3 regions of the Nonomuraea sp. NPDC005730 genome follow, and region 1 is predicted to be linked to each of the others. Evidence: riboswitches for the same ligand, from Rfam matches in the RefSeq annotation. Region 1 holds a riboswitch; each other region holds the start of a gene.
What was found. A riboswitch is a leader RNA that binds a small molecule or an ion and turns the genes downstream of it on or off. The one in region 1 is predicted to bind S-adenosylmethionine.

Region 2: linked by a shared signal. The riboswitch ahead of thrC (threonine synthase) and the one ahead of ABZ444_RS18565 (GNAT family N-acetyltransferase) in region 1 are both predicted to bind S-adenosylmethionine.
Region 3: linked by a shared signal. The riboswitch ahead of ABZ444_RS29530 (aminotransferase class V-fold PLP-dependent enzyme) and the one ahead of ABZ444_RS18565 (GNAT family N-acetyltransferase) in region 1 are both predicted to bind S-adenosylmethionine.

Annotation. Positions count from the first base shown of each region.
Region 1 covers NZ_JBEXYK010000013.1:94,323-103,612, forward strand. The annotation lists gene ABZ444_RS18515 (helix-turn-helix domain-containing protein) at 1-319, shown strand, start outside; gene ABZ444_RS18520 (hypothetical protein) at 473-877, shown strand; gene ABZ444_RS18525 (hypothetical protein) at 1,092-1,361, opposite strand; gene ABZ444_RS18530 (universal stress protein) at 1,445-2,287, opposite strand; gene ABZ444_RS18535 (hypothetical protein) at 2,408-2,617, opposite strand; gene ABZ444_RS18540 (hypothetical protein) at 2,814-3,071, shown strand; gene ABZ444_RS18545 (DoxX family membrane protein) at 3,209-3,649, opposite strand; gene ABZ444_RS18550 (TetR/AcrR family transcriptional regulator) at 3,751-4,338, shown strand; gene ABZ444_RS18555 (DUF5937 family protein) at 4,349-5,323, opposite strand; gene ABZ444_RS18560 (alpha/beta hydrolase) at 5,392-6,294, shown strand; gene ABZ444_RS18565 (GNAT family N-acetyltransferase) at 6,260-6,685, opposite strand; SAM riboswitch class I at 6,693-6,784, opposite strand; gene ABZ444_RS18570 (hypothetical protein) at 6,908-7,666, opposite strand; gene ABZ444_RS18575 (M4 family metallopeptidase) at 7,806-9,290, opposite strand, start outside.
Region 2 covers NZ_JBEXYK010000018.1:27,772-37,061, reverse strand. The annotation lists gene groL (chaperonin GroEL) at 1-624, opposite strand, end outside; gene ABZ444_RS22235 (cold-shock protein) at 966-1,166, opposite strand; gene ABZ444_RS22230 (MoaD/ThiS family protein) at 1,410-1,685, opposite strand; gene thrC (threonine synthase) at 1,711-2,943, opposite strand; SAM riboswitch class I at 2,957-3,097, opposite strand; gene ABZ444_RS22220 (RNA polymerase sigma factor) at 3,177-3,731, opposite strand; gene ABZ444_RS22215 (trehalose-6-phosphate synthase) at 3,763-5,187, shown strand; gene ABZ444_RS22210 (hypothetical protein) at 5,229-6,413, shown strand; gene ABZ444_RS22205 (hypothetical protein) at 6,391-6,975, opposite strand; gene otsB (trehalose-phosphatase) at 7,084-7,854, opposite strand; gene ABZ444_RS22195 (DUF3263 domain-containing protein) at 7,894-8,193, opposite strand; gene ABZ444_RS22190 (SAM-dependent chlorinase/fluorinase) at 8,314-9,120, shown strand; gene ABZ444_RS22185 (hypothetical protein) at 9,268-9,290, shown strand, end outside.
Region 3 covers NZ_JBEXYK010000031.1:18,685-27,974, reverse strand. The annotation lists gene ABZ444_RS29545 (chaplin family protein) at 206-430, opposite strand; gene ABZ444_RS29540 (SAM-dependent methyltransferase) at 625-1,587, shown strand; gene ABZ444_RS29535 (cytochrome P450) at 1,571-2,770, opposite strand; SAM riboswitch class IV at 2,846-2,961, shown strand; gene ABZ444_RS29530 (aminotransferase class V-fold PLP-dependent enzyme) at 3,008-4,303, shown strand; gene ABZ444_RS29525 (DoxX family protein) at 4,306-4,989, opposite strand; gene ABZ444_RS29520 (NADH-quinone oxidoreductase subunit D) at 5,113-6,258, shown strand; gene ABZ444_RS29515 (acyltransferase) at 6,255-7,322, shown strand; gene ABZ444_RS29510 (DUF3180 domain-containing protein) at 7,319-7,774, opposite strand; gene folK (2-amino-4-hydroxy-6-hydroxymethyldihydropteridine diphosphokinase) at 7,771-8,274, opposite strand; gene folB (dihydroneopterin aldolase) at 8,271-8,636, opposite strand; gene ABZ444_RS29495 (nuclear transport factor 2 family protein) at 8,626-9,072, opposite strand; gene folP (dihydropteroate synthase) at 9,069-9,290, opposite strand, start outside.

The DNA.
Region 1 (9,290 bases):
CGCCCGGATCCACGCCTTCGTCCAGGCGAACCTGGGCGACACGGACCTGACCCCGTCCGCGATCGCCGCGGCACACCACATCTCCCTGCGGTATCTGAACAAGCTGTTCCACGCCGAAGGACACACCGTGGCCGGCTGGATCCGCGAGCGCCGCCTGAAGCAGTGCCGCCGCGATCTCGCCGAGCCGCATCTGGCCGGCTACCCGATCAACGCGATCGCCGCCCGGTGGGGGTTCACCAGCCCCGCGCATTTCAGCCAGGCGTTCCGCGGCGCCTACGGGTTGTCGCCGAGCGAGTTCCGCCGGCAGTGCACGAGGTAGTGCCCGCAGGCTGAACATCCGTGCCCGCAGCCGTAAGGCCCGCTCCGGCCGCGGCGGGCATTCTTTTGCCTGGACGGGGTCAAGAACGCCGAGACCTCCGATCGCGTCACACGGGGGCGTCACGGGAACCCCATGAGCAAAGGAGAAACCCCTATGAAGACAGCGGGAACGTTCAGGAAGGGCCGCCTTCTGGGTGCCTTCCTGACGATGGCGACCGCTCTCGCGGTCACCACGACGGTCGCGAACCCACCTGCTTCGGCCGAAGTCGCGGATGCCCGGAAGGTGGCCGGGATCAGCAGGTGCCTCGGGCTCTGGGCCCAGGACGGCAGGATCAAGCTCCAGCACCAGAGCCGTTGCGGCCCCAACGGCTCCTACCACATCCGCGTCTGGAGCCCTGGTCGCAGCACCAACAGCGGCACCTACACCTACAGCGGCGTCGCCCTGACGTTCAACAACCCTTGGCCGGTGCCTGCGGGCACCAACATCTGCGCCGAACTCTGGCACCACGAGCCCGGCGGCGGCTATTCGAGCTGGGGCCTTCCCTGCGACACGATGTGACGCCGGGCTGAACCACCGCGCGGGAGGCGGCTGCTCCGGTGGCCGCCTCCCGCGTCCGTCGTGCGCGGGGAGGTCTTCGGGGCAGTGGTGGCGGGCGGCGCGTGGTGATGGTGGCCCGCTCGTACGGGCGGCCGCTGGTCCGCCGGTCTCCAGGTGGCCAGGGCGGTCAGCGGTCCGGCCGTGGTGAGGAGGCCGCCGACCCAGTTGACCGAGCTCATGCCGAGGCCGCCGTCGATGGCCGCCCGCCCAGGTGGATTCCGACGGCGCTGCCCAGCGTGAAGGCGGAGATGTTGGCGGCGGACGCCACGTCCGGCGCCTGACCCGCGGCCGTCATGACCCGCAGCTGCACAGGGGCGACCACGGCGAAGGCCGCGGTCCCGAAGACCGGCATCATCACGACCGTCGCCGGCCTGCTCCCGACGGCGAAGGTCATCGCGAACGCTCCGACGACCATCGCCCAGATCGCCAATGGCAGCCTTCTCATCGCGCGCTGCCTACATGGCGGGCCGCCTGCCCCGCCTGGTATCAGGCAGGACGATCCCCCTTGGACCGTCTACGCCCGACCCGTCAACGGGACGCGTGGGAGGCCCCACCGGGAGGCACCACGGCCACCGGGCACGCCGCGTGGTGGAGCACGCCGTGGCTCACCGACCCCAGCATCGTGGAGGCGAACTCGCCCAGCCCGCGCGAGCTCACCACGACGAGGTCGGCCGTGGACGAGGCGTTCCTGAGGGCGGCGACGGGATGATCGCACACCTGCTCGTCGACGATCCGCACGTCAGGGTTCCCGTCCCGCCACGGGGTCACCTGCTGGGCGGCGTCGCGGGCGTTGTCCTCGAAGCTCTCGCCGAGCATCCTGTAGGCGGAGGCGTACGAGGACAGGATCGGCGGCCGCCAGGCGTAGAGCACCAGGAGCTCCGCTTCCTGGGCGCGTGCCTGCCTCAGGGCGTACTCCATGGCGGCCGGGGACTGCCATCCGTCGTATCCGACCACGATCCTGCCGTGGCGTATCGTGGCGGCCTCACGGACGACCACGACCGGGCTCGCGGCGTGCCCGGCCAGCGCCAGGCTCGTGGAGCCGAGCACCATCCCGGCGAAACCGCCCCGCCCTCTGCTGCCCAGCACCAGGCTGTCGGCCTCCGCCGACTCCCGCACCAGGTCGTCCACCACCGGCCCGGACAGGATCTCCGTGCCGATCTCCACGCCGGGGGCCAGGCCGCGCGCCCGGTCCGCCGTCGATTCCAGCATCCCGGCGCAGTATTCGGCCGTCCCCGCGTCGCCTGTCCACGGCTCGCACACGTGCACCAGCCGCAGTTCCAGCGAGCGCCTGCGGGCGTCCGCCGCGGCCCACTCGACGGCCGCCATCGAGGGCGGAGAGCCGTCCACGCCCGCCACGATCCGTCCAGTCATCTGCCGCCTCCCCCGAGCCCCTGCCCTCTCCCTACCCCGAAGCCGCCCACCGCCATCCGCCCGGCGGCCGTGGGGGCGCTGCCGCGGCGGAGGTCCCCGCGACCGCTCGTGGGCCGAGCCTCACAGGTCCGGGAACCCCTGGTCTGTTTCGCGTGCCGTGGCTTCTCCGCCGACGGAGGCGTGTTCCGGTCGCACCGCGGTCAGCTTGTACTCGGGCATGACGTCGCGGTGTCGCCTCGCGTTGACCCCGCTGACGGGGAAGTGGAAGGCGCAGAAGACCTGGCCGGGGTGCACGTCGTCGCTGAGCCGGAGGGGCAGCGCTGGGCGCATGACAACTCCGGCGGCATGACGCGGGCGACCGCGTCACCGTCCGAAGCCGCCGTCCCGTGAGCAGTATCAGCCCGGATGCACGGTCGGCCAGGGCGCGGAAGGCGTCGGACCGGCTGCTGGGCGGCCTGGCTGTCTCGTGGGGGATGTACGGGCTGCTGTGTGGGCCGCGGCCGGGATCTGGCTGCCGGGACCGTCCGTGCTCGCGCTCGCGACGGCTCTGACGTTGCCGCCCGCACTGGTGTCCTTGGTGCTGCACCGGAGGTGGGGGCATCGGGGGTGGTGCTGGGTTCTGCGGTCACTGGATCCGGACGCGGTCATGATGGTCCTGGCCCTCCTCCTCGGCCCGTTCCGCTGGCTTGAACCGGTCTTCTGGGTGGCGGTCTGGCCCTTCCGTCAGATCCTTCGGTTGTTCGTCTGGATCGGGCGGGTTCTGTCGGCGTCGGGCGATCTGTAGCGCTTGCGTGCGCGGCCGCCGTCCGACAGGAACGACGCCGGCGTTCGTTCCCTCGGTCGAGCTCCCGCCTCCGGTCGTGCTGGAACTCCGGCCTTCAGCTCGGCGGTCGTGAGGCCGGTGGTGAGGGGGCGGTGAGTTCAAACGGCCGCAGCGACGGCGGCGGCGATGAAGAGCACCTGAAGGGCCGTGCGGGCGGGCAGCGGGGTCACGGGCTTCCCGGCCAGCGTGAGGCCGCGGCGGGCCGCCGAGACGTTGGCCGGGAACATGGCGACCATGAGCAGCGCCAGCCCGATCGCCGCGTACGGCGCGACCGGCGCGAGCAGCAGCCCCGCGGCGCCGGCCAGCTCCAGGACGCCGGTGAGGGTGACCAGCAGGGCCGGCCGCGGGAACGACGGCGGGATCATCGCGACGAAGTCACGGCGCCACGAGGGCAGGAAGTGGGGCACGCCGGTGAGGACGAACATCAGGGCCAGGGCGCCTCGCAGGGCCGGCTGCCAGGCGTCGAGTGCGTCGATGCCGACCAGGCCGGCGAGCCGCAGGACGACGAAACCGGCGGTGAGCGCGATGAACGGAACCATTCCGTCCTCCAATCTTGTCGTTGGACAGATTGGAGGAGGTTCGTCATCTTGTCAATGTCAAGCTAGGGTGTGGTCGTCACGCTGAGCCTTGGAACGCGGAGGTGAGGAACATCAGCCAGCCGTCCTACCACCATGGCAACCTGCGGCGCGTCATCATCGACGCCGCGCTGCAGGCCATCGGCGAATCCGGCCCGGCCGGATGGAGTCTGCGCGAGCTGGCCCGCCGCGCCGGCGTCTCACACGCCGCTCCCGCCTACCACTTCGGCGACAAGCAGGGCCTGCTGACGGCCGTGGCCGCCGAGGGCTTCACCATGTTCGCCGACGCTCTGGAGAACGCCGCCTCCGACGTGTGGGAGGTCGGCGTCGCCTACCTCCGGTTCGGCCTTGACCACCGGCCCTACTTCGAGGTGATGTTCCGGCCCGAGCTCTACCGCGTGGACGATCCCGGCGTTCGATCCGCGCAGCGGCGCGCCGCGGACGTACTCAACACCAGCGCCCGCTCGCTGTCGCCGAGCCCGGAACACGACCGGACGACCACGATCGCCGCATGGTCGCTGGCGCACGGCTTCACCACCCTGTGGCTGAGCGGCGCCCTGCCGGAAAGCGCGGACGGAGACCCGGAGGCCCTGGCCCGCTCGATGCTCCGCCTCGTCCTGGGCGCCGTGGCGGGCGGACCGGACGGCCCGTGACCCGGCGGCGTCAGTGACCGTTCGGAACCGGGTCGCCCATCAGGTGGGTTGCGCGTTCCGTGCGCAGATGGAGTGCCGTGCGGCCCATGCGTTGTGTCGACACCAGGCCCGCACCCCGCAGTGCGCCCAGGTGTTGTGAGACCGCGCTCGGCGTGATGCTCAGGCGGGTGGCCAGGGCCGCGGTCGTCAGAGGTTCGGCCAAGGCGGCGAGGATCTGCGTTCTCGTCTGGCCGAGCACCGGGATCAGGCCCGTCAGCGCCGGTCGGGGCGACTCCCAGAGCAGGCCGACGCCCATCGCCGGATAGCGGATCGACGCGGCGGTGACCGGGGCCTTGTCGACACCCACGTCCGGCCAGTTGAAGACGCTGGGCTGCAGGACCAGGCCATGCCCGCCGGTGTCCACCGTGTACACGGAGTGCGGGGTGCGCCGGCCGTGGACCACCAGCTGGCCGTCGTCCCAGGCGATGTCGCGGTGCAACTCGGCGAACAGCGCCTGCACCCCGCCCTCCACCAGGGTCAGCGCGCGCCGGCCGATGTCGGCCTCCAGCACGGCGCACATCCGGCCCCACTGTGGCGCGATCAGCAGTTCGTGGCAGCGATGCAGCGCCTCGGCCAGCCGTGGCAGTACCGTCGCGGGCTCGGGGGCGTCCTCGGCCGGCATGCCCAGGACCGCGCCGTACTCGTGCCGGAAGAAGTCCTCCTGCGTGGCGCGTACCAGGTCCAGCTCCGTCGCGATGGCAGGCAGGCGCTGAGCCGGTGCCGGGAACAGGAACGACGGCAGCGGCCCGGCGATCAGCGCGCGCAGCAGCGGCAGCTCGCTCTCGCGCGCCAGCAGCGGGCGCGCCTGGCGCACCCAGGACCGGTGGACGGCATGACCGCCCGTACCGAACAGGATCCGCAGCGCCAGCACCGTCTCGCCCAGCGGTGAGACGGCGAATCGCACCTTCGCGACCGACGCCGCGGTGAACCTGATCTCGACCGCCATCCGCCCTCATCATGTAGGTGTGGCTAAACGATAGCCGAGGCGCGGCGTCTCCCCGCAGGCTGGCGGGCATGGACTTCTTCACCTCCTACGACGGCATCGAGCTCGCCTACCACGTGTTCGGCGACGGTCCCCCTGTGGTCTGCCTGCCCGGCGGGCCGATGCAGGCTTCCGCCTACCTCGGCGACCTCGGGGGCCTCTCGGCGCACCGGCAGCTGATCATGGCGGACCTGCGGGGCACCGGCCGGTCCGCCGTGCCGCCGGACACCGCCTCGTACCGTTGCGACCGCCTTGTCGATGACGTCGAGGCCCTGCGCGAGCACCTTGAGCTCGACCGGATGGACCTGCTCTCCCATTCCGGGGGCACGAATCTGGCCGTGCTCTATGCGGCCCGCCATCCGGAACGCGTCAGAAGGCTCGTCCTGGTCGCTCCGAGTGTCGCCGCCGTCGGCATCGGGATCACCGAAGAGGTCCGGCGGGGGACCGCCCGGTCGCGCGAGGGCGAGCCCTGGTTCCCGGGGGCGTTCGCGGCCCTGGAGAAGGTCATGTCAGGGCAGGCCACCCGTGACGACTTCCAGGCCATCGCGCCGTTCTGGTACGGCCGTTGGGACGAGACGGCCCAGGCGCACAAGGCCGCCGAGGACGAGCAGCGGAACAACGAGGCGGCAGCCGTGTTCGGCTCCGACGGCGCCTTCGCCCCCGATGCCACCCGTGCCGCGCTCACCCGCTTCACCTCGCCGGTGCTGCTGCTCGCGGGCGAGGTGGACCTGAACTCCCCTCCCGCCGCGGTGACCGAGCTCGTCGCGCTGTTCCCGCACGCCGAGCTCGTCGTACAGGCCGGGGCAGGGCACTTTCCGTGGCTCGACGACGCCGACCGGTTCGTGGCCACCACCTCGGCGTTCCTGGGCCAGGCGCCCCTGCCCGGCGAGGGGCCCTTGGCTACCGTCTGCCGGTCTTCATCGAGCGCTCGCTGAGGCCAGGCGGGTTGTGAGGGTTCGCCGGACGGCCGGCCATTCGGATGCGACCACCGCGAACATCGCCGAGTCCCGGAGCGAGCCAGGTGAAGCCGATCTCGATCGCGCGCAGGGCCGGCCGATCCGGCCATGGCCGCGGGTCCCGGAATCCGGTGCACCCCACGGCCTTCCCGTCACGCACCCGGATCTGCGCGAACGGCGTCAGCCCACGCCTGGCCAACTGCGTCGCCACGTAGGCCCGCATCTGCCTCCCGCTGGGAACCAGCGTGAATCCGTAGGACACCCGGTCCTCCTCGGCCGCCGCGGCCAGGTCGACCGCGTGCTCCATCGTCGGCGGCTCCAGCCGCACCAAGGAACCGGCGAGCACGGGAACATCGAGCTGAACGCTCATCAGACCTTCCTCATCGTGCCTGGCGTTGGCACCTTGCCCGGACCGGGCAGGTTGCCGGACCGTCACAGGGCCAGGTCCCTCGGATCCTCTGGATGATCACCTGAGGCCGATCCTCCCCAACGACCGACGACCTCGTCAACACAGGAGGGCGACGGCGGCAGCGCGGAAACCCCAGCCGGACACAGCCCGGCTGGGGATTTCTGGTCGGGGACCTGTCAGCCGTCAGCTGGTGAAACGTCCCTCACGGGTGTACTTGCAGGCCCCGCTGAGGCAGTTGGGGCTGGAGCCCCAGCCGTCGTCATAGCTGACCCTGCGGTGCAGCTTGATCTTGCCCTTGACCTCTTCCGCCTGGAGACCGGGGCCGACCTTCCTGTCCGCCTGCTTCCACCAGCTGGTGCCGTTCCAGTAGTACAGGCGGTGCCGGGCCCACAGGTAGCTCGGCGAACCCGCCGGCAGGCAGTTGAAGATGAAGCTCTCCGCGCGACGCTCCTTGAAGCCGCCGAAGTCGGGGGTGGTGAACGACTTGGGCGCCAGGCCGGCCTGGCCGTTCTCGTGCCACAGGTGCCAGCCGAAGTGTTCGGCGGTGCATGAGCCGGAGAGCACGGCGCCGGCCGGAGCGGTCAGGCCGCGTACGGTGACCGGCTCGCTGGTGATCCGCCGTCCCCGCAGTTCGGCGGGCAGGTCGGCGCCGTGGTCGTCGACGAGCCGCTGGGGCACCGGCACGTCGGGCGGGGTGATCTCCAGGTAGGTCTGCAGGTAGCTGTTGCTCCGGTCCCAGTCGATGAGCGGCGCGCGGCCGATGATCCCGAGCTGGGACATCCCCACTTCGTCGGAGGGCTGACTGTCGGAGAAGGTCACGGTGAGACCGGTCGTGTACTCGATGGACGCGAGGGGGATCTCCCGGTCGCTTCTCTCGGGTTCGGCCGCGGCCGGGGAGGAGGCGAGCACCATCGTGGCGGCGGTTGCTGCGATGAACCTCATGTCGCTCCTTGCGGTAGATGACGGCCCGCGCAGAACGTTAGGCATCGGCCCTTTCAACGGCCTTGAAAATGAGCCCGGCACATACTTCCGGCGCGCCGGGCCGGAACGTGGCTGAAACCCTCGCGGCGGCGTCATCGGCTCATGGAACCACGGTAAGGGTGAGGGTGGCCGTGTGGTCGAGGGCGACGCCGTCGGCCAGCACCGTGATCGGGTAGGTGCCGGACGCGGTGCTCGCGCCGACCGTGACGGTCAGCGTGGAGGTGGCGCCGGTGGTGATGCTCGCCGGGCTGAAGGAGGCCGTCATGCCCGCCGGAAGCCCCCTGGCGTACAGCGAGATCTGCTGCGGGCCGCCCGAGACGACGGCGCTGCCGACGGTGACGCTCACGGTCTGGCCGGGCTGCACGGCCGCCGCGGTGGGGTCGACCGCGACCGAGAAGTCGCACGTGTACGGCTCCCCGGCGCGGACGGGCACGCGGACGGCGTTCCACGCGGCCTTGACCGTGTTGTACTCCAGGCACGACCCGGGGAACATATCCAGGGCCGCCTGCAGCGAGGCGCGGCGGGCCATGGTGTGCGGCCAGGAAGTGGTCTTGCGCAGCAGCGTGCCCATGTAGATCTGGCCCGCCTTGCGCGCACCGAGCCCGACGATGGAGGAGGAGTCGCAGGTCGGGCTGGGCGGCTGACCGTTGGTCGGGTTGCTGCCCTCGGCCAGCAGGTAGAACCAGTGGTTCTGGACCCCGGCCCCGACATCGGGCGGCATTGACGGCACCGCGCTGCTGAAGCAGTCGGGGTGGCCGGGGATCAGCGACGGCTTGTACATGTAGCGGATCGGGCCGGTTCCGTCGACGTTGACCTCCTCGCCGACCGTGTAGTCGGGCGGGTCGAGGGTGGCGGGCTGGTTGGCGTACTGCTCGGTCAGCGCGCCGAAGATGTCGCCGGTGGACTCGTTGAGTATGGCCTTCTCGTTGTCGCCGAGGTCGATGCCGGGCGTGGTGGCGAAGACGGCGTGGCCGTACTCGTGCGCCACGACGTCCATCGCGGTGAGCTGGCGGCGGTTGTCGGAGGTGTGGCCGAAGACGGCGTAGTTGCCGTTCCAGTAGGCGTTGACGGCGTTCAGGCCGACGCGGGCGGGGTAGCCGTCGCCGACGCCGTTGAAGCCGGAGCGTGCCAGCCACGCCTTGAGCATGTCCCACTCGGTGTCGATCGCGTAGAGCACGTCGACGCAGGCGGTTTCGAAGTTGGTGCCGGTGCCGTTGCCCCAGTTGTCGTCGGGCCCGGTGTAGGCGGAGCCGTTCTGGCCGCCGCAGCGCACGTTCCGCCGTACCGGGTCGATCATGGCGAAGGACGCGCCGGTCCCCATGGTGCCGATGGTGACCGGGTTGCCGTTGTAGTAGCTGTTGCCCACCCCCTCCTTGACCTCGTCGGACTTCAGGACGACCGCGCCGGTCAGCGCGTCGACGAAGACGTGCAGCTTGCTCTCCCTGCCTCTGATCGCGCCGTGGACGAGCACCTCGTAGGCCAGCCGGCCGCGTCCTTGCGCCATGACGACCAGCCGGGGTGTGGCGATCGAGGAGACCGCGGGCAGCTGGCTCCCGGCCACCCGGGCCGCTTCGGCCGCGCTGAG
Region 2 (9,290 bases), on a different contig from region 1:
GTCGGAGTCGGTCACGAAGTACATCGACGTCATGCCCTTGTCGAAGCGCATGCCCTCGGTGAGCTCCAGCTCGAGACCGAAGGTGTTGCTCTCCTCGACGGTGATGACGCCTTCCTTGCCGACCTTGTCCATCGCCTCGGCGATGAGCGAGCCGATCTCGGGGTCGGCGGCGGAGATGGAGGCGGTGGAAGCGATCTGCTCCTTGGTCTCCACATCCTTGGCCAGCTTGGAGAGCTCCTCGCTGACCCGCTCGACGGCGGCCTCGATGCCCTTCTTCAGGGCCATCGGGTTGGCGCCGGCGGCGACGTTGCGCAGACCTTCGCGCACCAGAGCCTGGGCGAGCACGGTGGCCGTGGTGGTGCCGTCGCCGGCGACGTCGTCAGTCTTCTTGGCGACTTCCTTGACCAGCTCGGCGCCGATCTTCTCCCACGGGTCCTCGAGCTCGATCTCCTTGGCGATGGAGACACCGTCGTTGGTGATCGTGGGAGCGCCCCACTTCTTCTCCAGCACGACGTTGCGCCCCTTGGGGCCCAAGGTCACCTTGACGGCGTCGGCGAGCTGGTTCATACCGCGCTCGAGACCGCGCCGGGCGTCCTCGTCAAACGCGATCATCTTGGCTGCCATAAGGCTAGACCTCCCAGATGCAGGGTGGCGTGTCCTGGATCGAGCCGACGCCCGCGACGGCATAGGCCTGCATCTCCGTTCGGCAGACCCCATCGTCTCGATCCGAGTTGTTGGCACTCTGCCACACAGAGTGCCAACGAACTGTTTAGCACTCTACCCTGCCGAGTGCAAGCCACGGGCACCCCACCCCAGCTCATCGGGCAGGTCATCGGGTGCGCCGGTTCGTACGGCGAGCCGCCCCAAAGGTGCGACCCGCCGTGCGAAGCCGACGGAGGAACAGTGACGAGCCGTACGGACTGCGCTGCCGCACGTCCCGCCTGGTGCATACCAGCGAGGGTGAATCAGACCGTGCGGACGGACTCCGCCTGCGGCCCCTTCTGGCCCTGCGTGATCTCGAACTCGACACGCTGTCCCTGTTCGAGAGAGCGGTACCCGTCCATCATGATCGCTGAGTAATGGACGAATACATCCTTACCACCGTCTACCGCGATGAAGCCGTAGCCCTTGTCCGCGTTGAACCACTTGACGGTGCCCTGCGCCACTTCCGACTCCTCTTACTGGGCTCGCAGATCTCGCCCATTCCTTCGCGAGACCCGTAATCGCATGACTTTTGGGAAAATCAGCCAGACGATCGCCCTCGACCATACCTGTGGCACGGGGTTTGGCAACAGAGTCAACCGACAAAACGCTAATTTCATCGAAGGCTGAGTCGTTCGAGGTTGAATTTGGTTCTAAAACAAGAAGGCGCCCACAAGGGGCGCCTTCAAGAGTGGGTGGTCCGGCGGTCAGCCGCCCGCGACGGCAGGGATGATGGAGATCTGAGCGCCTTCAGGGGCGGGAGTGTCCAGCCCCTCGACGAAACGGACATCCTCTTCGCCAACGTATACGTTGACAAAACGACGAATCTTGCCCGATTCATCCAGAATTCTCGCGCCGATCCCCGGGTAGTCGGAGTCGAGCTTGGCGAGAACGTCACGAAGAGTCGCCCCTTCGCCACTCACCTCGGCGTTACCCCCGGTGTAAGTGCGCAGAATGGTGGGAATCCGCACAGAAACGCTCATGGTTTTTGTTGCCTTTCCTGGATTGTCAGACAGTCGCGCGGAACGCGTCGAGAGAGGGCCGGATCACGGCGGTGGGCCGCGCGTCGTCGCTGATCGCGTCGAGCGTCTTGAGGCCGTCGCCGGTGTTCAGGACCACGGTCTCGGCCTCGGGGTCGAGCCTGCCCGTCTCGACGAGCTTCTTCAGCACGCCCACCGTGACGCCGCCCGCGGTCTCGGCGAAGATGCCCTCGGTGGAGGCCAGGAGCTTGATGGCGGCGACGATCTCGGGGTCGGTGACGTCCTCGACGCCCCCGCCCGTACGCCGGGCGATGTCCAGCACGTACGGCCCGTCGGCGGGGTTGCCGATGGCCAGCGACTTGGCGATCGTGTCCGGCTTGACCGGCTGGACCACGTCGTGCCCCGCCTTGTACGCCGTCGAGACCGGCGAGCACCCGGCCGCCTGGGCCCCGAACACCTTGTACGGGGTGTCCTCGACCAGCCCGAGCGTGATCAGCTCCTTGAACCCCTTGTCGATCTTCGTGAGCTGGGAGCCGGAGGCGATGGGGATGACGATCTGCTCGGGCAGCCGCCAGCCGAGCTGCTCGGCGATCTCGTACGCGAGCGTCTTGGACCCCTCGGCGTAGTAGGGCCGCAGGTTGACGTTGACGAACCCCCACTGCTCGCCCAGCGGGTCGCCGATCAGCTCGGAACAGAACCGGTTGACCTCGTCGTACGTGCCGTCGATGCCGATCAGCCGGCCGCCGAACACCCGGGCCATGGCGATCTTGGCCGCCTCGAGGTCGGCCGGGATGAACACGCACGCGTCGAGGCCGGCCCGCGCGGCGGCGGCGGTGACCGCGCCGGCGAGGTTGCCCGTGGAGGAGCAGGAGAGCGTGTGGAAACCGAAGTTCCTGGCCGCCTCGACGGCGATGGCGACCACCCGGTCCTTGAAGGAGTGGGTGGGGTTGCCCGAGTCGTCCTTCACGTGCAGGGACCGGATGCCGAGCGCCTTGCCGAGGTTGCCGGCCTTGACCAGCTTCGTCCAGCCCGGGTTCATGTTGGGCTTGCTCGCCACGTCGGCGGGGACGGGGAGCAGGGAGCGGTAGCGCCAGATGTTGGCGGGGCCGGACTCGATGTCCGCGCGGGTCACCTGGCCGAAGGAGTAGGCCGCTTCGAGCGGCCCGAAACACTCCAGGCAGGCGAAGCTGGGGCCCAGGGGGTAGCGCGTGCCGCACTCGCGGCAGGACAGAGCGACGGCAGGACCAAAGTCGAGCGACATGAAGCGAGGCCTTCCCTCATCTTCGCCCGCGGCCACCTTGACCGCGAACCGGAATTGGCACCTTGTCCCGGTCGGCCTCGCCAGGTCGCGAGCACAAGCCGGGAGGGTTGCCGGGGCTTCGCAGGGCCGGTCCCTCCACCCCTCTGGATGAGCAATATTCAGTTGTCGAAAAGGACTCTACCTTCTCAAGTGGCGGAAACAACCGCCCGTCTCACGATTTGAGAGGACACGTCTCACCGATAGTCCTCCCCGAGGACTCCCTGCACGTACTTGCGGGCCTGGTGGATGCGGGACTTGGCCGTGCCGAGCGGGATGTTGAGCTGCTCGGCCACCTCGCTGTAGTCGAGCTGGACGATGTCGCGCAGCACCAGCGCCTGGGCCAGGTCGGGCTTGTCGGCCTCCAGCGCCTCCATCGCGTCGAGCAGGTCGAGCCGCGAGCCGGCGATCACGCTGACCCGCCGCGCGTCCGGCTTCTGCATCGGCAGCTCCTCCGACGTCTGCTCGGCGGCCCTGCGCTTCAGCGAGCGGTACGTGGTGCGCGCGCAGTTGGCGGTCACGATGTGCAGCCAGGTGCTGAACCTGGCCCGCCCCTCGAACCGGCCGATGTTGCGCGCCACGGCCAGCAGAGTGTCCTGCGAGGCTTCTTCGGCGTCCTGGTGATAGGGCAGGATCCGAGCGCAGTGGCGCATCACGTCAGGCTCGATCCTGGCCAGGAGCTCGCCGAGCGCGCGATGGTCTCCGGCCGCGGCCGAGCGGGCGAGTTCCTCGGTTAGCTCATCTAGCGCCATAGCTGGGATCCTATGGGCGAAGGGAGCCCAAATGAACAGCGTTCTCGTGGCGTCCAACCGCGGGCCGGTCTCCTTCACCGTCGACGACGACGGTGAGCTGACCATGAAACGCGGTGGTGGCGGCCTCGTCTCGGGCCTGTCGGGGGTGGCCAAGGAGCACGGCGTGCTGTGGGTGTGCGCCGCGCTGTCCGACGGCGACCGCAGCGCCGTGCGCCTGGCCCCGGGGGGCCGGCTCGACCGCGGCGGCTACGACACGGGCGCCCTGCGGATGCTCGACATCCCCGCGGCCACCTTCCACCGCGCCTACAACGCCGTGGCCAACTCGACCCTCTGGTTCGTCAACCACCTGCTGTACGACATCCCCAACTCCCCCAGTTTCGGCACCAAGTTCCGGCGCGAGTGGGAGTCCTACCGCGACTACAACGGCGCGTTCGCGCTGGCGCTGGCCGAGGAGGCCGGGCACGGCGCGCGCGTGATGGTCCAGGACTACCACCTGACGCTCACCCCGGCGATGCTCCGCGCCGAGCGGCCCGACCTGCGCATCGCCCACTTCAGCCACACGCCGTGGGCGCCTCCCGAGTACTTCTCCCTGCTGCCCGACGCGGTGACCAGGGAGGTGCTCGACGGCATCCTGGGGGCCGACCACGCGGGCTTCCTCACCGCCCGGTGGGCGGCGGCGTTCATGGACTGCTGCGAGGCGCTGCTGGGCGCGCGGGTGGACCGCGCGGCCCGCACGGTCACCCACGAGGGCAGGACGACCCGCGTCGGCGTGCACAGCCTGGGCGTGGACGGCGCGGCGCTGTGGGCGCGGGCCTGCGAGCCCGACGTCGAGTCGCACATGGCCGCGCTGGCCGAGCAGGTGGCCGGCCGCCGGCTGGTCGTCCGCATCGACCGCACCGAGCTGTCCAAGAACATCGTGCGCGGGCTGCTGGCCTACCGGGAGTTCCTGGCCGCCCATCCGGAGTGGCACGGCAAGGTGGTCCACCTGGCCTTCGCCTACCCAAGCCGGCACGACCTGCCCGAATACCGCGAGTACACCGCGTCGGTGCAGCGCTGCGCGCGCGAGATCGAGGACGAGTACGCCACCGAGGACTGGGACCCGGTCATCCTCAACGTCAACGACGACTACCCGCGCTCGCTGGCCGCCTACCGGCTGGCGGACGTGCTGCTGGTCAACCCCATCCGCGACGGCATGAACCTGGTCGCCAAGGAGGGGCCGGTCCTGTCGCCGCGCTGCGCCCTGGTGCTCTCGCGCGAGGCGGGGGCGGCGGCCGAGCTGGGGCCGTACGCGCTGGTGGTCAACCCCTACGACGTGAGCGGCACGGCGGACGCGCTGCACGAGGCGCTGGTGATGCCCGAGGACGAACGCAGGCGGCGCCGCGACCGGCTGCACGAGGCGGCCACCGCGCTGCCGCCGCACAAGTGGCTGGAGTCCCAACTCGACGCCCTGCTTTAACATGAGAAGTCGGGTTCACTGCCAATGACGGAGGCTGCCGGGTGTCGACGGTCTCAGTGCCCATCAGACTCGTCCGGGACCGTCCGACCTGGCTCATCTACTTCCTGCTCGGCACGTTCGCCACGTTCGTGTACGGCCTGAGCGCCGCCCTCCCGCTCCTGCGCGCCGACCAGCGCACCACGGCCACCGTCGCCGGGCTGCACGGCACCGCCATGGCGGTCGGGACGATCGGCGCCGGGCTCGCGCTCCCCCTGCTCACCAGGCTGCTCGGCCGGCGCTCGACGTGCTGGTTCGGCCTGGCCGGGATGAACGCCGGCGTGCTGCTGGTCATGGCCACCTCCGCGCTGCCCCTGACGCTGCTCGGCTACGGCGTGGCCGGCGGCTTCGGCTCGGTCATGCTCTACGCGGCGATGGCCGAGCTCAGCGACCACCACGGGCCCGCCGGACCGGCCGCGCTCAGCGAGGCCAACGCCGTGGGCGTGCTGGTGGGGATGGTGGCGACGTTCGTGCTCAGCCAGGTGGCGCAGAGCGCGCTCGGCTGGCGGTCCGCCCTGCTGGTCACCCCGGCCGTCAGCGCCCTGCTCGCGCTGGCGCTGGGCCGCTCCTGGCCCGCGCCCCGGCGGGCCGCCGGAGGGCGGGGCGACGTGATCACCGGGGAGGCCGTCCCGGCGCGGGAGGGCGGCGGGTGGCGCTTCCATCTGGCCGGCGGCGTGCTGTTCTGCTGCGTGGCGCTGGAGTTCTCGTTCAACCTGTGGGCCGCCGACCTGTTCGCCCTCAGGACGGGCGTGACGGCGGCCGTCGCGGCGACCGGGCTGACGGCGTTCGTCAGCGGCATGGCGGCGGGCAGGTTCGCGGGCGCGCAGCTCGCGCTGCGGCTGCCGGCCACGCCGCTGCTGGCCGGCGCTCTGGGGCTGATGGCCTTCGGCTGGGTGCTGTTCTGGGCGAGCACCGCGCCGATCCTGTCGTACGTGGGGCTGGCGCTGAGCGGGCTGGGCGCGTCGCTGCAGTTCCCGCTCGCGCTGAGCACGCTGATCAGCGCCTCCGGCGACCGGGCGGACCGGGCGGCGGCCGCCTCGCCCGTGTGGGCGGGCGCCGCCATGGCGATCGGCCCGCTGCTGCTCGGCGCGCTGGCCGACGGCTACGGCACCGGGAACGCGTTCCTGCTGGTGCCTGTGGTCATCGGCCTGGCGGTCGCCGGGGTGCTCATCTCCAGTCGGCGTACTTGAGCGTGTCGGCCAGGCCGGGCGTGTCCCACTGGTCGACGACGAGGATCCGGCTCTTCGGCAGGTACCACTCGCGTTGCGTGAAGCGGGCCTTGACGCCGCCGCCCGAGTAGCTGACGCACGTGGCCTGCCAGGCGTTGTAGGCGGCCTTGTGCCCGGCCCCCATCTGCCGGTAGCCCCTGGTGACCTTGGGCCCGACGACCTCGCCCCACTTGCGGTTGAGCGGGCAGGGCTGCACGTCACTGGCCGGGTAGTACGGGTCCTTGCCCGTGTAGGGCCCGAACCCCTCGGCGCCCCGCTTGATCGCGCCGGGACCGAGGATGTAGAACGCGTCGCACTCCGGCGAGCCCCAGCCCTGCGGCTTGGCGCACCGTCCGGTGACCACCTGGACGACGTCGCCGCCCGTACGGTGGACCACCCACTCGATCGGGATGTAGAGCGTCAGGCCGCCGCGCAGCTTGAGCTGCTGGGCGGGGGCGGCGGAGGCGGCGCCGGGCGCGGCGAGCACGGCCGCCAGGGTCGCCAGGGCCGCAGCCGAGGCGGCGGCGAGAGATCGTCGTGACATGCGCATCACCGTAGGACCCGCCACTTGCAGCCCAATCACGAACGGCTGAAAAGCCGCGAGCCGGCCCGGACGGCGCAAGGCCGCGAGCCGGCTCACGAACGGCTGGACTCAGGGGCGGGTGAAGGCCGTCGTCAGCTCGCGCAGCAGCGCCACCACGCCGTCGGGCCCGTCGACCACGATGTCGGCCCGCTCGGCCAGCGCGGTCACCTCGGCCGAGCCGCTGCACACGGTCACGCCGGGCAGCCCCGAGGCGCGTACGGCGTCGAAGGCGGCCAGGTCGCCGAGGTCGTCGCCGACGAACATGACGGACCTGGCGTCCCGCTCGGCCAGGAACAGCCCGAGCGCGTGGCCCTTGTCCATGCCGGGCGGGCGCAGCTCCAGGACCATGCGTCCGGGCTCGATCACCAGGCCGTGTTTCGCGGCCAGCTCGGCCAGCGGCTCGCGCAGCACGGCGAGCGCGCCCTCGGGGTCGGGGGCGCGCCTGGTGTGCACGGCCACCGCCCTGCCCTTGTCCTCGATCACCACCCCGTGCAGGCCGAGCGCGTCGAGCAGCAGGGGCAGCTCGGCCCGGACGCGCGGCACGCCGGGTGGCGGCGGCGGCGCCGAGACCCGTCCGTGCTCCCACCGTTCGAAGCCGTAGTGGCCGAGCACCACGAGGCCGGGCACGTCGGCCAGACCGGGCCCGAGTTCGAGCGCGGTGGCCGCCGGCCTGCCGGTCACGATGGCCACGGCGCCGACGTGCGCGCCCAGTTCGGCGAGCACGGCGGGGGCGTCGGGGTGGATCTTGGCGGAGGCGGGATCGGGCACGATCGGCGACAGGGTTCCGTCGAAGTCGAGCCCGATCACGGCGCCGGACGGATCTTTAAGGATCGCTTCCATACCAGGGATGTTCCTCACGCGGCTGCCGTACCCAGCCGGTCAGGGACGCATGCCGAGCCGTCTCGCCGCACGGTCGCGCTGACGGGTGGAGCGCAACCTTCGCAACCGTTTGACCAGCATCGGGTCCTGCTCCAGCGCCTCCGGTCTGTCGATCAGCTCGCCGAGCAACTGGTAGTAGCGGGTGGCCGAGAACCCGAAGGTCTCCTTGATGGCCTGCTCCTTGGCGCCCGCGTGCCGCCACCATTGGCGTTCGAAGGCGAGGAGTTCGAGATCACGGTCGGTGAGGGGTGGCTGGGACGGTTCCTGGGCAGCACTGTCACCGCTGAGCGGTGCTCCCATGATGTCCTCCTCGGGAAGGGGCGTGCGACGATCACATCGCACGCTTCGCGGCCCGTGGCCAATCGTAATGTGCGATCTGCGGCTGTTCACGGCGGATTGCCGGACGTACAGTCACCAAATGTGACCCCAGTCATCACGCTCCTCACGGACTACGGGCTCGAAGACGGCTATGTGGCCGCCTGCCACGGAGTGATCGCCGGGATCGCGCCCCAGGCGCGGGTGATCGACGTGTGCCACCTCGTCCCGTCCGGCGACGTACGGCGGGGCGCGGCGATCCTCGCGCAGACCATCCCCTACCTGCCGGAGGGCGTCCACGTCGGCGCGGTCGATCCCGGCGTGGGCGGCGCGCGGCGGTCGGTGGCGGTCGAGGCGGGCGGCCGGGTGTTCGTCGGCCCCGACAACGGCCTGCTGTCCTGGGCGGTGCACGCCAGCGGCGGCGCGCGGGCCGCGTACGCGCTCAGCAACGAGGAGCACTTCCTGCGGCCGGTGTCGCCGACCTTCCACGGCCGGGACGTCTTCTCGCCGGTCGCCGGGCGGCTGGCCGGCGGCCTGGACCCGGCCGAGCTGGGCCCCCGGGTGCCGGTCGAGCGGCTGGTCACGCTGCCCGCGCCGACCTCGCTGCTGCGGGAGGGCTCGGTCGAGGGCGAGGTCGTCTCGGTCGACCGCTACGGCAACACGCAGCTGTCGATCGCGGCCGGCGACCTGCAGGCGCTGGGCGTCCGGGTGGGCGACACGCTGGGGGTGTGGCTCGGGCGGCGGCAGCTCGCGATGCCCTTCCGCGCCACGTTCGCGGCGGTGCCGCCGGGCGAGCTGGTGGCGTTCACGGACTCGGCGGGGCTGATCGCCATCGCGGTCAACTCCGGCGACGCGGCACAGCGGCTGGGGCTCCCACCTGGAGCCCATGTCCGACTTTCGCCGACACCCTAGGGCGAATAGCCGCATAACATCAATTACTCCGCGTATCGGGCTGTTTACCGAAGCGTCGGAACGAATCATCGGCCGCGTGCCAGAATGCACGGCAGATCGGGCGTCCCTCCCCTCCCGTTCGAGGTTGACGTGTACCAACTGTCCGTCGTGCTGCTTTCCATCCTGTCCGT
Region 3 (9,290 bases), on a different contig from region 1:
AAATGCGACAGGGGCATACGAATCGTGCACCCCCTGTCGAAAGAGATGAGGAGAGGGGTCCACGCACGACGACGAGCGCCGGGTCCTGACAACCCGACGCCCGCCTGGATGCGACCTCTTGGAGGTGCACTGACCGGTCATCCGCCGACTGACCGGCCGGGATCAGAGCCCGGACCGCGCGCGAGCGGTCCGGGCTCTCCCTGCCTCAGCGGCTGTAGACCGCGGTGTTGGGGCTCCCCTGGCAGCCGTTGATCGGCACGGCCTGGATGCCGATGTTGTTGCCGCAGACGGGCACGACGGCGGTGATGGGGAGGTGGATCGGGCTGCCGCTCAGGATGCCGTTGTTGCCGTGGGTGACGTCGTCGGCGTACGCGGGGGCCGCCAGCGCCAGCAGGGCAATGGCACCTGCCATGACCAGAGTCTTCTTCACGGGGGGCTCCTCTCAGTATGCGGCCGTGGCGGCCGCAATGCTTTGGTGGAGCGATCCGGCTCGCCGCTTACCGCGGATGGGCGAAACGCAGTCGCTCGGTGACAGTACGTAAACGTTAGCGCAATGTAGCGACCAAGTGTAGTCAATCAATGACTTAGCGTGTTGATGGCTGGAGTCATGAGATAGTCAGCGTCATGTGGCTCACCTGGCGCGCCGCGACCGAGCGCGCGCTCTACGGCGAGGAGGGTTTCTACCTCCGCGAACGCCCCTCGGGCCACTTCCGCACCTCGGTCGGGGCCTCGTCCGTGTTCGCCGAGGCGGTCCTGGCCCTGCTGGCGGAGGTCGACTCCGACCTCGGCCGCCCCGAGTGGCTCGACCTGGTCGACATCGGCTCCGGTGAGGGCATGCTGGTCCGCCGCGTCCTCGACATGGCCGAGCCCGCTCTGCGCGACCGGCTCCGGGTCACGTGCGTCGACCTGTCACCCAGGCCCCCGGGGCTGCCCGACGAGGTCGAGTGGCGCCGCTGCCTGCCGTCCAGCATCGCCGGCCTGGCCGTCGCCAACGAGTGGCTCGACAACATCCCGCTCGACGTGGCCGAGCAGACCTCCGGCGGCCCGCGTCTGGTCATGGTCAACACCCGGACCGGGGAGGAGCGTCTCGGCGGCCCGCTGCGGCCCGCCGACCGCGAATGGCTCGACCGCTGGTGGCCGCTGCCGCACGTGGGCACCCGCGCCGAGATCGGCCGTCCCCGTGACGACGCCTGGGCCTCCGTTCTGGTACGCCTCGCCCGCGGCCGGGCGATAGCCGTGGATTATGCACACCCTGTGGATAACCGACCGCTCTGTGGCACGCTGACCGGTTACCGCGACGGCGCGGTCGTCGCCCCCGTCCCCGACGGGACCTGCGACATCACCGCCCACGTCGCCCTCGACGCATGCGCCGAGGCCGGGCGGCGGGCCGGCGCGATATCCACAACCTTGTCCACACAGCGTGACATGTTGCGGGCGCTGGGCCTCACCGGCGCCCGGCCGCCGGTCGACCTCGCCCGCACCGATCCGCGCGCCTACGTGCGCGCGTTGTCGAGGGCGTCGGAGGAGGCCGAGCTGATCGATCCGGCCGGGCTCGGCGGGTTCGGCTGGCTCAGCCAGAGCCGGTGACGTCGAGGTCGAGCGAGCGCAGGCCGCGGATGACGAAGCCCGGCTTGTAGACCGGCTCCGCCCGCAGCTCCATCGTCCCGACCCGGTCCAGCAGCGCGGTGAACGACTCCGTCAGCTCGATCCTGGCCAGCGGCGCGCCCAGGCAGAAGTGGATGCCGGCGCCGAAGGAGATGTGCGGGTTGTCCGGACGGCCCAGGTCGAGCCGGTCCGGGTCCTCGAACACCTCGGGGTCCCTGTTGGCCGAGCCGAACAGGCAGGCGACCTCCGAGCCGCGCGGGATCCGCACGCCGTGCACATCGATGTCCTCCAGCACCCAGCGCTCGAAGAGCTGCAGCGGGGTGTCGTAGCGCAGCAGCTCCTCGATGGCGGTCGGCAGCAGCGAACGGTCGGCGCGCAGCCGGGCCAGCTCGCCGGGGTTCTTCAGCAGGGCCCGCCAGCCGTTGCCGGTGACGTTGACCGTGGCCTCGTGGCCCGCGTTGAGCAGCAGCACGCAGGTGCCGGCCAGCTCGTCGAGGGTCAGCTCGGGGATCGCGGCCAGGGCGCTGACCAGGTCCTCGCCGGGGTTCGCGAGCCGGTCGCGGGCCAGGTCCTTGAGGTAGGACTCGAACTCCTCGGCCGCGCGCACCGCCTGGTGCTGGGTCTCCAGGCTGGGGTTGAGCTCGTACATGCCGCACATGTCGGCCGACCACGGGCGCAGCAGGTGGCGGTCCTGCTCGGGGACGCCGAGCATCTCGGCGATGACCGTGACCGGCAGCGGCTCGGCGACCTCGGCGATCAGGTCGCCGCCGCCCTTCTCGACGTAGGCGTCGATCAGGCTCTCGGCGATGGCCCGGACGCGCGGGCGCAGCGACTCGACCATGCGCGGCGTGAACGCCTTGGACACCAGCCGGCGCAGCCTCGTGTGGTCCGGCGGCTCGACCTCCAGCATGCCGTTCCTGCTGACCCGCCAGAAGGGCTCCTGGAACTCCGGCTGGGGCTGCCGGCCGAACTCCTCGTGCGTGGCGACGTGGGTGTAGTCGCGGCCCAGCCGCCGGTCCCGGAGCAGCGCGTTCACGTCCGCGTGCCGGGAGATCAGCCACTGGTTGGACGGCTCGAAGTAGCGGACGGGCGCCTCGCGCCTCAGCTCGTCGTACGCCGGATAGGGGTCGACGACGAAATCCGGATTCCAGGGATCAAAGCGCACTATTTCATCTTATGAGACGGGTTGACCTGCCGAGCTTGCGAATCATGCCCGGGTGTCGGTTATAGTGCCGTCGTAGGTCATGAGTGCCAGCGACAAGCCCCGGCTAGCTGGCCGGCAACCCTCGCGTCCGCGGCGGGGTGCCCCGGGTGAAGACCTGGTCCGTCACGAGGTGTGGCGGGCAAGCGCGGGCTCCATGGCTGCTTCCAGGGGTCCGACCGACCCGTGAGGAGCTGTGCCGTGTCCACTCTGACGATCTTCACCTCTGTTCCCGCCCAGGCCGCCGCCGAGGCCACCGCCCCTGCCGCCGCCTACGGACGGTTGATCCCCGCCGTGCTCGGCGCCGACCTCGAAGTGCCGGTCAAGGGCGGCCGGCTGGTGAGCTACGCCAACCTCGACTACGCGGCCAGCGCCCCCTGTCTCGAGCCGGTCAGCGCCGCCGTCGCCGCCGCGCTCCCGGCCTACTCCAGCGTCCACCGCGGCGCGGGCTACGCCTCCCAGCTCACCACCGCCCGCTACGAGCAGGCCCGGCACACGGTCCGGGCCTTCGTCGGCGCCCGCCCGGACGACTCCGTCATCTTCACCCGCAACACCACCGACGCCACCAACCTGCTGGCCGGCTGCCTGCCCGAGGGCACGACCGTCGTCGTCTTCGACTCCGAGCACCACGCCTCGCTGCTGCCCTGGGAGCGGTCCGTACGCCTGGCGCCGCCCGCCTTCCCCGGCGAGGCCGTCCGCGCCGCCGACGAGGCGCTGGCCGGGATCGAGGGCCCCAAGCTGCTCGTGGTCACCGCCGCCTCCAACGTCACCGGCGAGCTGTGGCCCATCGCCGCCCTCGCCCACATCGCCCACCGGCACGGCGCCCGGATCCTGGTGGACGCCGCCCAGCTCGTCCCGCACCGCAGGCTCAACCTGACCGCGCTCGACCTGGACTACGTGGCCTTCTCCGGCCACAAGCTGTACGCGCCCTTCGGCGCCGGCGTGCTGGTCGGACGCCGTGACTGGCTGGCGGCGGGCGAGCCGTACCTGAAGGGCGGCGGCGCGGTGCGCTCGGTGGGCGAGACCACCGAGTGGCACGACGACCCCGAGCCCCGCCACGAGGCCGGCACCCCCAACGTGCTCGGCGCCATCGCCCTGGCCGCCGCCTGCGACGCGCTCACCGCCACGGGGTGGACGGAGCTGGTGCGCGAGGAGGAGCGCCTGATCGCCCGGCTGCGTACCGGTCTGGCCTCGATCGCGGGGGTGCGCGAGCTGTCGTTGTGGGGCGCGGACCACCCGCGGGTGGGGATCGTGTCGTTCGTCGTGGACGGCTACTCGGCCCGGGAGGTGGCCGAGGCGCTGTCCGGCGAGTACGGCATCGGCGTGCGTGACGGGAAGTTCTGCGCGCACCCGTTCGTCCGGCACCTGCTGGGCACCTCCGATGGAGGTTGCGAGGACGGCACCGCCTCGGCGGTCCGCGCCTCCATCGGCATCGGCAGCACGCAGGAGCACGTCGACCGCCTGATCGAGGCCCTGCGCGACCTGGTCAGCCGCTGAGCTCAGCGGTTGGGCGGCTTCTGCTGGTGCGGCTCGTCGGACACCAGGGCGTCGATGTCCCTCATGTCCTCGTCGTTGAGATGCCCGGGACGCGGCGCGTTGGGCTGCCTCGGCACGTTGGGCTGCTCGGCCTCGCCCTCGGGCCGGGCCGGCGTCGTCGGGCCGCCCTCTGGCCTGACCTGCGTGGCCGGTCCCTCGGTGACGACCGTCGTCGGCTCGGCGCGGCGGGCCGGCCGGTGCGCGGCGAGGTCGTCCTCGGCGATCTGGCGTTCCCTGCGGCGGCGGTACGTCGAATGGAAGATGCCGTCGAGGCCGATGCGGCCGCCGCCCAGCGCGGCGAGCATCAAGGACAGCGCACCGAGCGCGCCCGGCAGCTCCCATCCCCCGGTCTGCGCCAACACCCCGTGTCCGGCGTGCACGAAGACGATCGCGCCGATCATGTCGATGAGCAGCAGCAACGCCACCGGCCGGACCAGCAGGCCGAGGATCAGCAGCGCGCCGCCGACCAGCTCCACGATGGCGGCGAAGCCGGCCGACAACTCGGGCATGGGCACGCCCATCTCCCGGAACTGCCCCGCCGCGGCACCGAGCCCGCCCTGCCACTTCTGCCAGCCGTGCGCCACGAAGATCACCCCGAGTACCACCCGGGAGATCAGGGCCGCCACATCAAACAGGACTCTCTTCACAGTGCTTTCTCCCCCCGTTCCCGGTATTGATCCCCATGTCTGGCTTCGGGATGCGTTGCCATACGATTCCTTGACCATCCCCCACGCTGGATCACCCCGTGGGACGGTGGCAGCATGGGCCCTATGACGGAACGCGTGGTCGGGATCGGCGCCGGCGCGAAGGAGCTGGCGACCGAGGACATGATCCTCAACATCGGCCCCCAGCATCCCTCCACGCACGGCGTGCTCAGGCTCCGGCTCACCCTCGACGGCGAGCGCATCGAGACGGCCGAGCCGATCATCGGCTACATGCACAGGGGCGCGGAGAAACTGTTCGAGGTCCGCGACTACCGCCAGATCATCATGCTCGCCAACCGGCACGACTGGCTGTCGGGGTTCGCCAACGAACTGGGCGTCGTGCTGGCCGCCGAACGGCTGCTCGGCATGGAGACGCCGGTCAGGGCCGTGTGGGCGCGTACGCTGCTGGCCGAGCTCAACCGGGTGCTCAACCACCTGATGTTCCTCGGCTCCTACCCCCTCGAACTGGGCGCGATCACCCCCGTCTTCTACGCCTTCAACGAGCGCGAACGCATCCAGGCCGTCATGGAGGAGATCTCCGGCGGGCGCATGCACTACATGTTCAACCGGGTCGGCGGCCTCAAGGAGGACCTGCCGCTCGGCTGGCTCGACCGGGTCGCCGAGGCCGTCGCCGAGACCCGCCGCCGGGTGCCCGACATCGAGGGCCTCATCCTGAACAACGAGATCTTCCTGGCCCGCACCAAGGGCGTCGGCGTGCTGTCCCGCGAGCAGATCCTCCAGTACGGCGTCAGCGGGCCCATCGCGCGCGCCTCCGGCGTGGACCTCGACCTGCGGCGCGACGACCCGTACCTGGCCTACGGGGAGCTGCCGGTCACGGTCGTCACCCGGCGCGACGGCGACTGCCATGCCCGGTTCGAGGTGTTGTTCGAGCAGCTCAAGGTCTCGCTCGACCTGGCCGACGCGTGCGTCGCCCGGCTGCGTGAGCTGCCTCCCGGGCCGGTCAACCAGCGCCTGCCGAAGGTGCTCAAGGTGCCCGAGGGCCACACGTACGCGTGGACCGAGAACCCGCTCGGCATCAACGGCTACTACCTGGTCTCCAAGGGCGACAAGACGCCGTGGCGGCTCAAGCTGCGCTCGGCGTCGTTCGGCAACGTCCAGGCGCTGCGCGAGCTGCTGCCCGGGAACCTGGTGGCCGACATGATCGCCATTCTGGGCTCGATGTTCTTCGTCGTGGGTGACATCGACAAGTGAGCACTCCCGAACGCGACAAGTACGTCGACTGGCTGCGCGCCCTCAGCCTCATCGTCGTGGTGGTCTGGCACTGGGCGTTCACGATCCTGGAGTGGAAGCCCAGCGGGCCCGAGCCCACCAGCCCGCTCGGCTTCACCTCCGGGTTGTGGATCCTGACCTGGCTGCTCCAGGTGCTGCCGCTGTTCTTCTACGTCGGCGGCCACGTGCACCTGCTGTCCTGGAACCGGGCCCAGGCGCGCGGCGTCGGCATCGGGTCGTTCGTCTGGCGGCGCATCCGCGCGCTGTCCCTGCCCGCGCTGTTCCTGTGCGGCGTGTGGATCTCCGTCGGGGCGATCGTCACCTGGGCGTCCCACGTGGAGTGGATGTGGCGGGTGGTGCTGCTCGTGCTCAGCCCGCTGTGGTTCCTCGGCGTCTACCTGGTGCTGATCGCGCTGCTGCCGGTGGCGCTGTGGCTGCACAGGCGCTACGACGTGCTGGCCCTCATCTGGCTGGGCGGCTCGGCCCTGGTCGTCGACGTCGTGCGGTTCCGCTACGGCTACGAGTGGGCCGGCTGGCTCAACATGATCATCGTCTGGGGTCTGGCCCACCAGGCGGGCTTCTTCTACGACCGGATCGTCGTCCTGCCCCGGCGGTACGACGTCGGCATCCTGTGGACCGGCCTGTTCGCCCTGATCGGCCTGGTCTACTCGGGCATCTATCCGGGCTCGATGGTGGGCGTGCCGGGCGACAAGTGGTCGAACATGGCGCCGCCCACGTTCGTCATCGTCGCCCTGCTGATCTTCCAGATCGGCCTGGTCGAGGTGCTGCGCCCGGCCATGGAACGCGTGCTCGAACGCCCCCGCTGGGCCCGTGCCAACTCCTTCATCAACCGCTACGCCCTGCCGCTGTTCCTCTTCCACACGACCGGCATGGCGATCGCCTTAGGGCTGTCGTGGTGGTTGTTCGGCAACCTCGGCACGAAGATCCCGCCCGACCTGAAGTGGTGGCTGGAACGGCCGATCGCCATCGTCGGGCCGCTGATCTGCACGCTGCCGGTCATCTACCTCTTCGGCCGCCGCCGTTAGTCGGGTTTGCGCTCGTCGGAGTCCTTCGGGATCCGGCAGCAGTGTTCGAGGTACAGGGCCGCGCAGACGAGCACCACGCAGGCCACGAACGACCCGGCCGCCACGAAGAACTCCGAGCGCGGCGTCTCCCGGTCGAAGATCTGCAGCGTGTACGCGGCGAACCCGGCGAACATCCCCGCGAACACCGCCCCCGCGTACGCCGACGCCTTGGCCAGCGCCGCCAGCCGGGCCACCGCCAGCGGCTCGACCGGCTTGGTGTCGGGTTTCCTGGCGATCCTGGCCTTGGTCACCCATCCGCTGTAACCCTCGCCGAGGGCGAGCAGCAGCACGGTCGGGATGGCCGTCCAGGGGATGATGGGCAGGTCGGAGTAGAAGTGCCGGACCGCCGCCCAGACGACCAGGGCGACGACGAGCAGGAGAGCGGCCAGCCGGCCGGGATGCGTCGGCTTCAATCGGGCCTCTGCAGCTTCAGGTCGTCACGCAGGCGCACACCGTGCCGGTCGAGCTCGGCGAGCAGGTCGGCCACCCGGCCCCTGCCCGGCACCGTGGCCTCGGGGTCGATCACCGACCAGGGCACCAGCACGAACGCCCGCTCGTGGGCCCGGGGATGCGGCAACGTCAGCTCGGGGTCGTCGGACACGGTCTCGCCCACGACGATCAGGTCGACGTCGAGCGTACGCGGCCCCCACCGCTCCGCACGCACCCGGCCGAAGGCGTTCTCCACGCCCAGCGCCCGCTCCAGCAACGTACGCGGCGGCAGGGCGGTCTCGGCGACGACGACCGCGTTGAGGTACGGCTCCTGGCCTCCCGGCCCCCCGACCGGGTCGGTCTCGTAGACCGGGGACGCCTTGACGAACTCCAGGCCCGGGGCGTCGAACAACGTGTCGATGGCTCCCTGCAACGTCTGGAACCGCTCGCCCAGGTTGCTGCCGAGAGCGAGGACGGCCTTCATGCGCGGCTCCGCTCGATCGTCACGATCACATCGTCGAACGGCAGCGGGATCGGCGCCGCCGGTTTGTGCACGCTCACCTCGACCTTGTGCACCAGCTCACTGGCCAGGCAGACGTCGGCCAGCCGCTGGGCCAGCGTCTCGATCAGCTCGACCGGCTCGCCCTCGACCACCTCGACCAGCGCCTGCGCCAGCTCGCCGTAGTGGACGGTCTTGGTGAGGTCGTCGCCGGCCGCCGCCGGGGCGGTGTCGAGGAACAACGTCGCGTCGATCACGAACTCCTGGCCGAGCTCCCGCTCGGCGGGCAGCACGCCGTGCCTGCCCCTGGCCCGCAGGCCCTTGAGAGCGATGCGGTCAGACCTCAAGCTCGCCCTCCTCGTCCTCGTCGTCGTCTCCCTGGAGCACCGGGGAGCCGTGGTGCATCCACAACCGCCAGCCCTGCGGGGTGCGGATGTAGACGTTGCTCGCCACCACCTTGCCCGCGGCGAAGCTGGACTCACCCTCCTCGCCCGCCGTCAGGATGTTCTCCACGCAGGTGAGCACGGCCACGTCGCCCAGCACGGTGGTGTTGACGTCGGTCAGCACGAACTGGATGTAGGTGGTGTTGGCCATGATCAGCGCCCACGACCGCAGCACCTCCGACCGGCCGGTCAGCAACGTCCAGCCCGGATGGACGCAGCTCACCTGGTCGTCGGCGGTGTCCTCGGCCCAGATCTCGGTCATCTTGTCGAGATCGGCACTCTCGATCGCGGTGTAGAACTCCTCGTTGACCGTCTCTATCGCGGCAGTGTCGACGCTCATGTGCCTGCTCCGGCTCTCTTCCATGCGGCCGCCACGCGCACGGCATCGGCATTGGGACCTACCTCGTGCACGCGCACGCACCAGGCCCCCGCCTGAGCCGCCAGCGCGGTGACCGCCAGCGTTGCGTCGTCGCTCCTGCTGAACGGGCGGGGCGCGCCGTCGGGGCCGGCCAGCAGCCGCCCGAGGAACCGCTTGCGCGAGGCCCCGATCAAGAGCGG